3 regions of the Paenibacillus shunpengii genome follow, and region 3 is predicted to be linked to each of the others. Evidence: riboswitches for the same ligand, from Rfam matches in the RefSeq annotation. Region 3 holds a riboswitch; each other region holds the start of a gene.
The links. A riboswitch is a leader RNA that binds a small molecule or an ion and turns the genes downstream of it on or off. The one in region 3 is predicted to bind cyclic di-AMP.
Positions count from the first base shown of each region.

Region 1 (4,219 bases), on a different contig from region 3:
ATGGCGAGGCCCGGGGAGAATCCTTTGAAGGTCAAGTAGCAGTCGGAGCAGTGATCTTGAACCGGGTTCAATCGGATGAATTCCCGGACTCCATCACAGAGGTCATTCTGCAGCCAAGACAGTTTACCGCCGTAGATGACGGCCAATACAATTTGGCTCCTGATGAGACTGCGATCAAGGCGGCAAAGAGTGCGCTCAATGGCTGGGATCCGTCAGGTGGAGCTCTGTACTATTATAACCCTGAGATCGCAACCTCCGAATGGAGCAAGGAACGTCCAACGATCAAGCAGATCGGTAATCATCTGTTTACGAATTAATCCAATATCATATATAAAAAAGGAGCTGCCACAAAATTACTGTGGCAGCTTCTTTGCTATAGATATAAATACAGAGCATACATAATGAACCCCTTTGCAGGCAAGCAGCAAAGGGGTTTTGATTATATATATTTCATTTATAGAACTCTTTTTGCACCGACGTATTTAGGACCCCAATAGGTATTGTCCAGGCTGTCGATTTTTACGCCGGAGGAACTGGTAGCTGAAATGAAATTATTGTTTCCTACATAGATACCGACATGAGAGATCGAGCTTCCTGTTGTCTTGAAGAAGACCAGATCGCCTTGCTGCAGGTTTCCTTTGGATACAGATGAGCCTTGGTTATATTGGGTAGCTGCTGTACGCGGCAGGGATACTCCGTATTTATCGAATACATATTTAACCAGACCAGAGCAATCGAACCCGCTTGTGGTCGAACCGCCGTAAACATAAGGAACGCCGATGTGATTCATCGCTTCATTTACAATGCTAGTGCCTTTGACATGGTCGTTTGGAACAAGTGCAGGGCTGTATGTTTTACCGGTTGTGCTAATCATGGCCAGCATAAGATCCTTTTTCCAAGTTACGTCATAGCCCATGGCTTCTGATACAAAACGAATGGGTACATATGTACGGTCATTTCGGATGAACACTTGCGTGCCGAGACTTACTTTGCTGCTGTTGACCATCGCAGTCGTCTGGTTAGTTTGAATACGAATGGTTGTACCTCCCTTGGACAGCTTGACCACCGTTTCTTTTCCGCTCTTAAATACTTTAATCGTATAGTTCATTTCGTCAGCAAGCATGCGGACCGGCACTTGTGTACTGTAATTCTGATCCAGGAATGGCTCCGCGTCTGGGAAATCGATCAGATTACTGTTCACTTGAATATTTACCGTATTGGTACTGGAAGAGGATGCATCTGCTTGTCCATTACCCATGATTAACCCAGCTGCGAGCAGGGATGAGAACAACATATATTTACCAAACTTCTTCATTCTGAAAATTTCCTCCAATTGCCTCCGAGGTTAGCTGTCGGGTTCGAGTAGAAGGTACTCTAGCATTTCTTAACTGCTGCATTCACCCCAAATGTTGTAAATCGTCCCCCGTACTATTCTGATAGATTCGGCACACTTTTTTAATATGAATTAACTGTAATTAATATATAATAAATTAAGGTTAAAAAGTATCAAAAATGTTACCTTTGTTTTACTTTTTGTACACCAATTATTGGAATAAAACATAGAAAGAACCGGATTTTTTCGAGTAATTTCCGCTAAGTCGGGTAATATATTGTCATTGATTTGAAACAGGTATCTACAAAAGTAACAATATTGTAACTAAATAAATTGATTCTGGGACTCTATCTTATATCCATATATTGTAATAATGCCAAAAACAAAAATATATTAATAAATTGAGCACCAAAAAACCCTTCGTTAAAATCACATAAGGGTTTGGTTTGAACTATTATTTATGCTGCATACATTGATTTTACTGATTTCCTGCCGCTGCATTGGAGTGGTTCTGTTGATATATATACACAATGCTAATCCTTTTTTCTGCGTCCTGTCAGAAGCAGCAGCAGGAACGACATAAGTACGATCGCAATCGTCCAGGCCCAGGCCATGACCGTATTCCCGCTGTCCACAGCAATGTATATGGCCGTAGGGACGGTTTGAGTTTTTCCTGGAATATTGCCTGCAAGCATCAGCGTTGCGCCGAACTCACCAAGCGCTCGTGCAAATCCGAGAATATAAGCAGAAATAACAGAAGGCCAGATGAGTGGAAGTGTAATATACCGGAATACCTGCCATTCATTCGCACCGATCGAGCGTCCGGAAGCTTCAAGCTCGGAATCAATGGACGTAAATCCGACCTTCATCGTCTGATACACCAGTGGAAACGAGACGACAACAGCGGCGATGACACAGGCTGTCCACGAGAATACGACAGGTGCGGCAAAGATGGCCTCAATCCATGCTCCGATCCAGCTATTTCTCCCCAGCAGGACGAGCAGCAGAAAGCCTACAACCGTGGGTGGAAGGACCATTGGCAGCATAAACGCTGTTTCTAGCAGCAGCTTTCCTTTGAACTTGCTCTTGGACATCCATCTTGCAGTAAGCCCGCCCATCACAATCGTGATAACACTGGACAATAGGGCAACCAGTAAGGATAAGCGCACAGGAGCCCAGAAGTCATGCCAGTCAAATGAAGCTGACATCATTCAGGCACCGAGAACCCGTATTTAGTAAATACAGCTTGGGCTTCGGAAGACTGTAAAAAGTCATAAACCGCTTTTGCCGCTTCGGGATGCGCACTGTCCAATACCACACCTACAGGGTATGTAATTGCTGTGTAGCTTGAGGGATCGACAGTGTGCACGATCTTCACTTTGCTGGAAGTAAGTGCATCTGTTTTGTATACAAAACCGGCATCGGCATTCCCGGTTTCGACATACTGTAATACTTGCCGCACATCCTTGGCCTGAACTATTTTGGGTTGGAGTTGTTCATATAAGCCAAGCGAAGTAAGCGCCTCTTGTGCATAGCTTCCTGCAGGTACACTTTCAGGTATGCCAAGGGCAACAATCTTGATATCTTTAGCAGTGAGATCCTGCTCAGAGGATATAGGCAGCTCGTTGCTGCTGGAAGTAATCAGTACGAGCTCGTTGGTTAACAGCGTAGTCGTATTTTCTGTATCCATGAGCCCCTTATCTATAAGGGTCTGCATATTTTTCTCAGCTGCTGACAGAAACAGATCAGCCGGTGCCCCTTGCTCAATCTGCTGCTGAAGAGAGCCGGAGCCGCCAAAGTTGAAGCTGAGCTTTATACCAGGATGAGCTGTCTCAAAGCGGGGCTGTAGTTCCTCCAGTACATCAGTTAAGCTTGCAGCCGCTGAGATCGTCAGCTCTGTGCGTTCAGATGAAGGAGTCGAGGATGCGCTGCTGTCCGAATTGTTATGGTCTGCTGAAGGGTATGGTGAAGAAGCATTGGGTGATGCACAGGCAGATATGAATACCAGAGCTAGAAGGAAGAAAGAAATCATACTAAGCTTCGTTTGTTTTAACATAATCTCCATCCAATCGATATATTTGATTATAATTAGATATAATTAAATATATTATATTGGTTCTTTGAACAATTACAATACGAGGGTAAGAAAAGAGTATGGTACAATCAATAGCATTAATCATTTGTTATTGCATACCTGACAAGAGGGGTGGCAGATGTGACTGATATTTCCTATACAACCGAGGAAATCGCCCAGCTACTAAAAATATCAAAATTAACGGTGTACGATCTGATTAAGAAGGGGCAGCTTACAGCCTATCGTGTAGGTAAGCAGATGCGGGTCGACCACTCTGATCTTGAGGCGTACAAGCAGCGCTCCAAAGGGGTTGGTCAATATTCTAGTGAGGAGACAAGATCTTTAACTCCGGTGATCGATGCTCCTGCGAATCCACCAGCTGTTCAGGTGACGACTCAGGGAGTAAGGCAAGTGGTGATTACAGGACAAGATATGAGCCTCGATATTTTGGTGCGGCATATAGAGAAGCGCTCGCCTGGCATCAGGCCGCTTAGATCCTACGTAGGCAGCCTGGACAGCTTAATTTCCATGTATCAGGGACATTCCGATATTGTCAGCACCCATCTACTGGACGGAGATACCGGAGAATACAACATTCCTTATATTCGCAAATTGCTGATCGGCTGCTCTTATAAAGTTGTGAATTTGATGAGCAGACGAGCAGGACTATACGTTCAGCCTGGCAATCCTCATGAACTGCATGAGTGGAAGGATCTGGCCAAGTCGGGAATTCGTATGGTGAACCGGGAGCGGGGTGCAGGAGCACGGGTGCTGCTTGAGGAACAGCTTCGTATGCATGGGATCGCTGCCCG
Region 1 is NZ_JBHUMJ010000004.1:357,368-361,586, forward strand. It holds gene ACFSVM_RS18010 (cell wall hydrolase) at 1-317, shown strand, start outside; gene ACFSVM_RS18015 (C40 family peptidase) at 455-1,315, opposite strand; cyclic di-AMP (ydaO/yuaA leader) riboswitch at 1,320-1,458, opposite strand; gene modB (molybdate ABC transporter permease subunit) at 1,867-2,544, opposite strand; gene modA (molybdate ABC transporter substrate-binding protein) at 2,541-3,389, opposite strand; gene ACFSVM_RS18030 (substrate-binding domain-containing protein) at 3,540-4,219, shown strand, end outside.
Region 1: another riboswitch for cyclic di-AMP. It lies ahead of ACFSVM_RS18015 (C40 family peptidase); the one in region 3 lies ahead of ACFSVM_RS15200 (hypothetical protein).

Region 2 (4,219 bases), on a different contig from region 3:
ATTGTAAAATATATTTTAATTCAGTTCCGGCTTCACCGGACCGATAACGTATACTGTTTTACCTTTTTTGCGGCCAAAATTGAGTGCCTGCTCCAAGCTGTCATAATACACATCAATTTTGTTGCCTTTGATTGCGCCGCCTGTATCTTCGGCACGACGGAATCCTACGCCTTCAATGTATACCCACCATCCGAGAGGGATCACATCAGGGTCAACTGCAATGGTACGCCCTTCCTGTACACGCGTGCCGGAAGCCGTCTTCGTACCAATGCCCTCTTGTTCTGAGGAATAGGCCGTCATAGATACATTGCTTAGCACTTTTTTGGCCTTGAATGTAACTCCGTCCTTCGTGACAGAATCGCTGTCACTTGAAGCAGATACCTTCTTCACTTTATCAGCCAGATTTGCTGACGATTTCGAAGAGGATGCATTAGAAGCTTTAGAAGCAGTTGCAGTTGCAGCTTCAGCTTCAGCTTCACTTGCAGAGGCAACCACGGTTTCCTGAACTGGCTCAGGCTTCTTCTTCGTTCCTACGGCAATGACTTTGTCGACACGGTTGGTCTGTACCTTCTTGCCCGTCATTTTCTTGGACACCAATTCGCCGTCCTGGAAGGTCTTCTCGATCGTCTGGACAATTACACCTTCCTTGCCGCTCTGAATGACCCGGTTATCGCCCTTGTACAAGCTTGGGTCAGCCGTCTTGATCACCTTGAACGGAATCGAAGCTTCTTGTGACGCTGTTTGCTTAGTCACCCGGACTACTCGAATATTAAGATCTGCCTTCACCGCAGTGTCAGCAGCAGGATATACTTTATCATCTTCTGATACTTCGATGCTATGAGCAGCAAGTGCTTCCTTAACGGTATCCTGTGTTGTATAAACTTGCTCTGTCTCACCGTCTGCCGTTACGTTAATCGCTACGGCCCGGTTAATTGTTACTCGATCCCCATCTTCAATCTCATCACTCAAAGACATCGATACTTCGTCATGTGGACTGACTGCGATTGAATGCTCATCCAGCACTTCACTAAGCATTCCTTCACGTGTTTCCAAGGTTTGAACCTTGCCGTCCACGACAATTGAGATTTCTTTGCCTCCCTGACCATACACAATGAGTGAGATCATGACTAACAGTGCGATTGAGAAGATTGCGACTAGTGTGATCTGACGCAGATTCTCATGCTTCCATCGCAACGCGAAAGACTTGCTGGATGATGGTGACTCATGGGTCTCCTCTAGTTGGAAATTTCCCACTTCCTCCGTCCTCCTTCATAGTCCCGCCGTCAAGAGTATTGCATGATTGTATTTGACGCGACTATACCGATTTGTCTACAAAACCGGAGAAACTCCCGTCCGATTCTGCATCATGTGCCACTCTTCGCAGCATGATGTCACCTCCTGTTAACCAACAGTATGACGACAATGTAACTTTTATTCTCCTAAAACAAAGAAGCCAAAAAAGAGTTTAAGAGGAAATCTTTCGTGGCTCCGATAAGTTCAAATGAGAATATCGGAAACATCATGCACGAGTTTTGCCTCTTCAATACGCTTACGGAGTTAGCTGTCGGGTTCGGGCGTAAGAGTCGCCCCCGCTCAGATCCAGGCTGCTCATGGCAGCTGTCCTTTACGTTCACCCCAAGACTCAAGTGTTGAAATCAAATACAGTGGTCAGAGCAAGAGAGACAACTCTCTTAATTCCATCTTCTGACTAGCAGCAGACCACTATATCGGTTCCCCCGTTCTTTGTTAAATTACAAAAGATTCAGCGAGAATGACTCATGAAGTGAATTCAAAGTGGTAAATCAACTGAATGTAAAATGGACTTTACCAACAATCAACAATTCACTGAAACGATGATATCCTGTTTCGATACATGTTGTAAAGCAGTATTCAACTATGTTTTTCTAAATAATTGGTTAAAAATTTGTAATAATCAGCGAAAAAGTCTTACAAAAAGTTTAATCGCTCCGTTTTACTCCCTTTTTCACCTGTTTTTCTCTCTATTTTAACGAATGTCAAATCGTTCCAGTGCATTTGCGGTCGTAATCCTTGCCAATTCCTCCACAGAAATGCCCTTCAGCTCCGCTGCCATTTCTGCTACCAAGGCCACATGAGCTGACTCATTTCTCTTGCCGCGGAATGGATGTGGAGTCAGGTATGGTGAATCCGTTTCGATCAAAAGCCGGTCAAGCGGTACCTTTGCAAGCACCTCTTTGGGCTGCTTCGCGTTCTTGAACGTGATCGGTCCTCCGAAGGAGATATGAAAGCCCATATCCAGCGCCATTTTTGCAGTTTCCCAGCTGCCTGAGAAAGAATGCATCACTCCGCCTACTTCTTGTGCCCTCTCTTCCCGCAGAATTCGAATAATGTCTTCATGCGCATCCCGGTTATGAATAACAATCGGCATAGCGATCTCTCTAGCCAGTCCAATTTGTTTGCGCAGCACCTCATGCTGAATCTCTTTGGGAGACGTATCCCAATGATAATCCAGACCAATTTCACCGATCGCAACGACCTTCTCATGTTTACATAATGATGCAATCCATTCCAAATCTCCATCCTTCATCGTAATGGCATCGACAGGATGCCAGCCTACTGCCGCATAGATAAAATCATAGGTTTCGGCAAGTTTCATCGTAGTCGGAATTGTTTCCCGATTAAATCCTATATTAATCATTCGGGTAACCCCCTTTTCGACAGCGCGCTGAATCACTTCCTCGCGGTCAGCGTCGAACTCGGGTGCATCCAAATGTGTATGTGTGTCGAATAACATCGTATATTTTTCTCCTTTCAAGGACTGTATCTTGTCTCACATTATTTAAACATACCGGCAATTTCCGGAGGCAGCTTGGGTAGTGCATTCATCAGCTTCTCCTGCGGGAAGTACAGATGATAATTCCCTTTTTGCATGCCGCTAATAGAGCGGACAATCTCGGATACCTCGGATATATCTCTTTGTCTTTCCTGCTTGTCTAGAATGATGATCTGTCTCTTGCTCCCCGCAATATCAGGTCGGAACACATCATACGGCAGATCGGTAGGAAAATCAATTTCAAGGTCATAGGCTGGATTCAAGTTTGCCTTGAGAAATGCTTCTTCTATTCGCTTGATATCCTTCTGCTCGATATAATCCACTTCCACATACTTATAGAGCTTACGGTCCAGGAACCGGGTACACAGCTCACTCAGAATGGGGTCCTTCTCATAAGTCCATTCATTAAAGGCAGCCTGAATCGTAGATTCATCGATACGAAGATAGTCCTTGACCGATACATCGCCCTTAATCAGATGAAGGAGGGGTCTAAGCATGAAGCTGAAGATGTACTCTTCTTCTACGAGTTCCTTGGCTCTTCTAAAGATTTGACGCAGGACAATTTCGGAGCTTCGAGTTACAGGGTGAAAATATACCTGCCAATACATCTGATATCTCGACATTAAATAATCTTCTACGGCATGCATTCCAGAATCTTTAACCACAACTCTTCCCTGGTAAGGGCGCAGCATTCGAAGTATTCGGTCAAGGTCAATGGTTCCATAATTCACTCCGGTATAATAGGCATCCCGCAGCAAGTAATCCATTCGATCGGCATCGAGCGGACTTGAAACCAGATTGACAACAATAGGCTTGTCATACGTCTTGGCAATCACAGAAGCGACCTTTTGGGCAAAATCAGGACCTACGGTACCCAGTATCCGGCCCACTTCGGTATCTCCCAGTATGATCTTACAGGTCCATTCTTCATGATCCATATCAAAAGCTTCTTCAATAGAGTGGGAAAAAGGACCATGCCCAACATCATGCAGCAGAGCTGCGCATAGAGCAACTAGCTTCTCTTCTTTAGGCCAATCGGGATATTCATTGCGTTCAAACTGCGATATGATCTTCCTTGTAATTTCATACACACCTAATGAATGGGAGAAGCGGCTGTGTTCTGCTCCATGAAAAGTCAAATATGTAGTCCCCAATTGTCGAATTCGGCGAAGACGCTGAAATTCCGGGGTGTTGATAAGCTGCCATATAATCGGATCCTGGACATGCACGTAGTTATGTACAGGGTCTTTAAATACTTTCTCTTCGCTAAGCTTTTGTTCCATTGATAATCAGCTCCTTTTTTCAACCTAAATTCTTATAGCAAAATTCAATTGTGTGCAACTAAAGTCGGATTTCGACTTTATCCAAGCTAATCACTTCATATATTCGACATTATACGACAAAGTT
Region 2 is NZ_JBHUMJ010000005.1:10,703-14,921, reverse strand. It holds gene ACFSVM_RS18840 (ubiquitin-like domain-containing protein) at 16-1,254, opposite strand; cyclic di-AMP (ydaO/yuaA leader) riboswitch at 1,532-1,778, opposite strand; gene ACFSVM_RS18835 (TatD family hydrolase) at 2,006-2,773, opposite strand; gene ACFSVM_RS18830 (HD domain-containing protein) at 2,815-4,095, opposite strand.
Region 2: another riboswitch for cyclic di-AMP. It lies ahead of ACFSVM_RS18840 (ubiquitin-like domain-containing protein); the one in region 3 lies ahead of ACFSVM_RS15200 (hypothetical protein).

Region 3 (4,219 bases):
CGTGTGCGCGCGGCACTTGCAAGAGGCAGGTATGAAAGTAACGATTGTTTATGCTGTTTCAGCTTCAACGCTGGAGCAGGATGCTGCACTTCAAAGGGATGCGGCTGCGGCATACAGCATTCCGGCAGTCGTATATAGCGAGAAGGAGCCGCTGTCATTTCATGGCGTTACCGGTATTGTAGATGCGCTGCTGGGTACTGGAAGCAACGGTGCGCCGCGCAAGGCTTATGCAGCCTTGATCCGTGAGGCTAATGAGAGCGGACTCCCTATTGTCTCAGCTGATATTCCAAGCGGTTTAAATGCAGATACGGGAGAGCTCTATGAGCCTCATATCCGGGCAGAGATAACAGTGTGCTTCGGGTTGTTGAAACGCGGACTGACTCAGTATCCCGGTGCAGAGGCAGCAGGCCGCATCGTTGTAAGATCCATTGGGATTCCTTCTAAGCTCGCAGCGGATCAGGGCGGAACTGTACAAGTCCTTACAGAAGAGGTGCTGGAAGGGTCGCTTGGAATGAATCTGGCGCTCCGAAGATCAGGAGAAGGGCATAAGGGAACCTATGGACATGTGCTGCTTACTGCCGGGACACTTGCCATGAGCGGGGCCGGGCTTCTTAGTGCGCGTGCTTCGCTCCGGTCAGGCTGCGGTCTTGCCACTTGGGCGCTGCCTTACGAGCTGATGCTGCATGTCATCGGCAAGGTGCCTGAGCTGATGCTCGCCGATGCGGTGAGAGGAAATGACGGGCTGTGGACGGAGGAGTCAGCCGAGCGAGTTATACAGCTTGCGGAGGGCAAGGATGTGCTGGCCATTGGGCCGGGGCTTGGGCGCTTTGAGGGAGATACAAGGTGGCTTCGCCGCATTGTTGAAGCATGTGATGTACCTATTGTACTTGATGCCGATGCACTCAATATGGCTGCAGCAGGAGGGGAGGATTTCTTCCTAGGGATGTCCCGGACTGCACCGCTCATTCTGACGCCGCATCCAGGGGAGATGGCTCGATTGATGGGGATATCTACGAAGGACGTCCAGCGAGATCGGATTACCCATGCGGAAGCATATGCAGAGCGTACAGGCGTTATCCTTGTGCTCAAGGGCTCGCGCACGGTCGTTGCTGCTCCTTCAGGCAGCACCTATATTAACCTGACCGGACATCCCGGCATGGGAACCGGAGGGGCGGGGGACGTGCTGACCGGCATCATAGCGGGTCTATTGGCCCAAGGTTGGAGCGCTGAGCAGGCAGCAGCATATGGTGTATATCTGCACGGACTCTCCGGAGAACGTGCTGCTTACAAGCGGCATCATCCGGGAGGCATTACCGCCGGCGACATTATTGACGCATTGTAATACAGCGTTATTGGCAAGGATCCGCCGGTAAGGCGCCTGCAGATAGATCTACAAGTCAAATTTAAGGACACGCAGAAGCGTGTCCTTTTTACGTTCTGAATTGAAGTGTATCTAACCGCCGCGGGTTTTATCATCATGGGAATCTAGAAGGAATAATACGTCAGCCCATACTCCATCAAAAAAGAACGAACGAGCAGTCTGGAGCTTATGATAGAATGCAGATCTTCGTCCGCTTCCTGCATCATTTGCAGATCTGCGAGTGCTTCCTCGGCTATTCGGGTCCGTTCCATTCCCCATTCCTGCTCATGATCTGCAACACAGAGCTTGGCCTGCCCCACGGTCAGCTCCTTCAGTACGGCAAACACAGAGATCCATGGGATCAGATCCCCCGGAGCACTCTCCTGTGGCAGCTCAAATTCGGCAAAACCGTGTGCCGTCCCGCAGGTTATTTTAAATAATCCGCAGTAATGATGTTTCTCCTCTGTCAAATAAGGAAGCCGGCGTGAATCATAGCGTATGATTTCCATCGAGCTGATCGCATCCGTCTGGTAAGCAGGTACTGAATTATTCCCCATATAGGCGAGTGCCACGAGCATTCATCCTCCATTAATCATCCTCATTATTATGTTGATCATCATATAGCAGATGCCACCGAGGAGTAAAATGACTCTTGTTCTAAAAAAACCGGATTTTCATCAAATCGGACGAAATGGATGAAAGTAAGCGGTTAATTAAAGGCTAATCTCGATCGATCAGAGCTTTATCTATCGTTGTCAGCGTCTTACGCAAAAAGAAAGGAAATTGGAGTTAGAGAGAGTAACGAAGAGAATAATCAAGATAACAATCCCCTATGCGAAGTCAATGAGTTGAAATTCGTCTTATATGAGTACCGGACTTTCTTTACAGCACATCCGGTGAGGATTATGATTCATGGCATAAAAGCTTTGCGTCATTCAATTTCAAACCGCTTAATCCTTAAAAGGAGCGGGGGAACCAGTGAGGCCTGCCATAAGGGCTTCTAGGGGTGAATCCTAAAGAGCATAGAATTTGTGCTTCGTATAGGTAGGGCGACTCTCACGCCCGAATCCGACAGCTAACCTCGTCAGCGTATCTAGAGAGACTTTCTTATATCCGAGCTCTTAAGTGGCAGCGGCTTGTTCCCGCCTGCCTGCGAATAAGAAGCTGCGCGAGAGAGATTTCTCTAGCTCAGCTTCTTTTTTTATGGCCGGATGGAAGGGAGAAAACAGGAGGGAATGAACAGATGTCCGTTGAAGACGACGACGTCATCATCGTATCGGCCGGGAGCAAGCCGGGCAGATCCTTTATAAAGACCCTGCTCATAAAGGGTTTGCCGTTTGCCATCTTGGTCAGCTCTGAACATGAGCGTAAAGAAATGCAAAGGCTCTATGCGGAGCCGGTCATCCAAGTGGATTTCTCTGAACAAGCACCTGAGCCGCCTGATTTCCATGTAGGTAATGTATTTCTGTTCGAGGAGAGTCTGCCGGTGTGCTGTAAGTATATCCAAGTTTGCCGGTCATGGACTTGTAAGCCAATTTATGTCATTACAGAGCGAAGCAAACCGCGGCTCATCTACAGAGGGCTTGGTGCGACACATGTCATCTACAGCCGCGGCAGCGACTGCTCTTTCTTACTCTAAACCGGAATCGGGAGGTGCTAAGCAAATGCTGGATTTTATCATGATTGTATTGATCAGCTTGTTGACGCTTATTTCAATCGGAGTTATCAAAGGCTCAGACAAAATCACTTCGGAAGGGAGCGAACAAAAATGATGTGGGTGCTGCTCGCTATTGCAGCTGCTGTATTCATTTATTTGGTCTACGCACTGCTTAACCCAGAGAAATTTTGAAACCGAATTAAGAAATTAATTCGACTAACAATGAGTTAATGATAACTACCAGGAGGCTGATAAGTCGATATGTTAACCGTTATTTCCGTCTGTGTGACCCTAGCGGTCGTGCTCCTGCTGGCTCGTCCTGCAGGTCTATATATTGCAAGTGCATTTCGTTATGAACCAACCCGGATCGATCCGTGGTTCAGATGGATAGAGAGACCCCTCTATGCTGTCAGCGGCATCAAGGAGACGAATCAAACCTGGAAGCAGTACGCAGCTTCCTTTGTTATCAGTAATACGGTCATGATCGTACTCGTCTATCTGATCTTTCGGATACAGGCTCATCTGCCGCTGAACCCGAGCGGTGTTGCGGGTATGGAGCCTACGCTTGCTTTTAATACGGCGATCAGCTTCATGACCAATACGAATCTGCAGCATTACAGCGGAGAATCCGGTCTCAGCTATTTATCACAGATGATCGCCATTGTGTTCATGATGTTCACTGCACCGGCTTCGGCTTTTGCGGTCGCGATCGCATTTATTAGAGGACTTACGGGTAAGCCGCTCGGTAACTTCTTCGTGGATGTCGTTCGAAGTATAACAAGGGTATTGCTTCCGGTTGCTTTTGTATCAGCTATTCTGTTCGTTGCGGCGGGCGTTCCACAGACGTTAAAAGCAACAGCAGCAGTAACGACGCTGGAGGGTGCAGTCCAGGAAATTGTGAGAGGTCCGGTAGGCTCTTTCCTGTCCATTAAACAGGTGGGGAATAACGGCGGTGGATTTTTCGGAGTAAACTCGGCTCATCCGTTTGAAAATCCTAATGGATTTACGAACCTGCTGCAGATGGTGCTGATGCTTCTGTTCCCGGTGTCCCTGCCCTTCGCTTATGGCAAAATGGTGGGGAACAAGAAGCAGGGACGTGTCCTGTTCGTCTCCAGCAATTATGTTTCTCGTGCTGATGGGGGTATCACTCGGTGCTGAAGCGAACGGTAATCCTGCGATTGAGGCTGTGGGGGTTCAGCAGG
Region 3 is NZ_JBHUMJ010000003.1:180,575-184,793, forward strand. It holds gene ACFSVM_RS15190 (NAD(P)H-hydrate dehydratase) at 1-1,342, shown strand, start outside; gene ACFSVM_RS15195 (hypothetical protein) at 1,486-1,932, opposite strand; cyclic di-AMP (ydaO/yuaA leader) riboswitch at 2,298-2,466, shown strand; gene ACFSVM_RS15200 (hypothetical protein) at 2,604-2,999, shown strand; gene kdpF (K(+)-transporting ATPase subunit F) at 3,132-3,209, shown strand; partial or broken gene kdpA (potassium-transporting ATPase subunit KdpA) at 3,279-4,219, shown strand, end outside.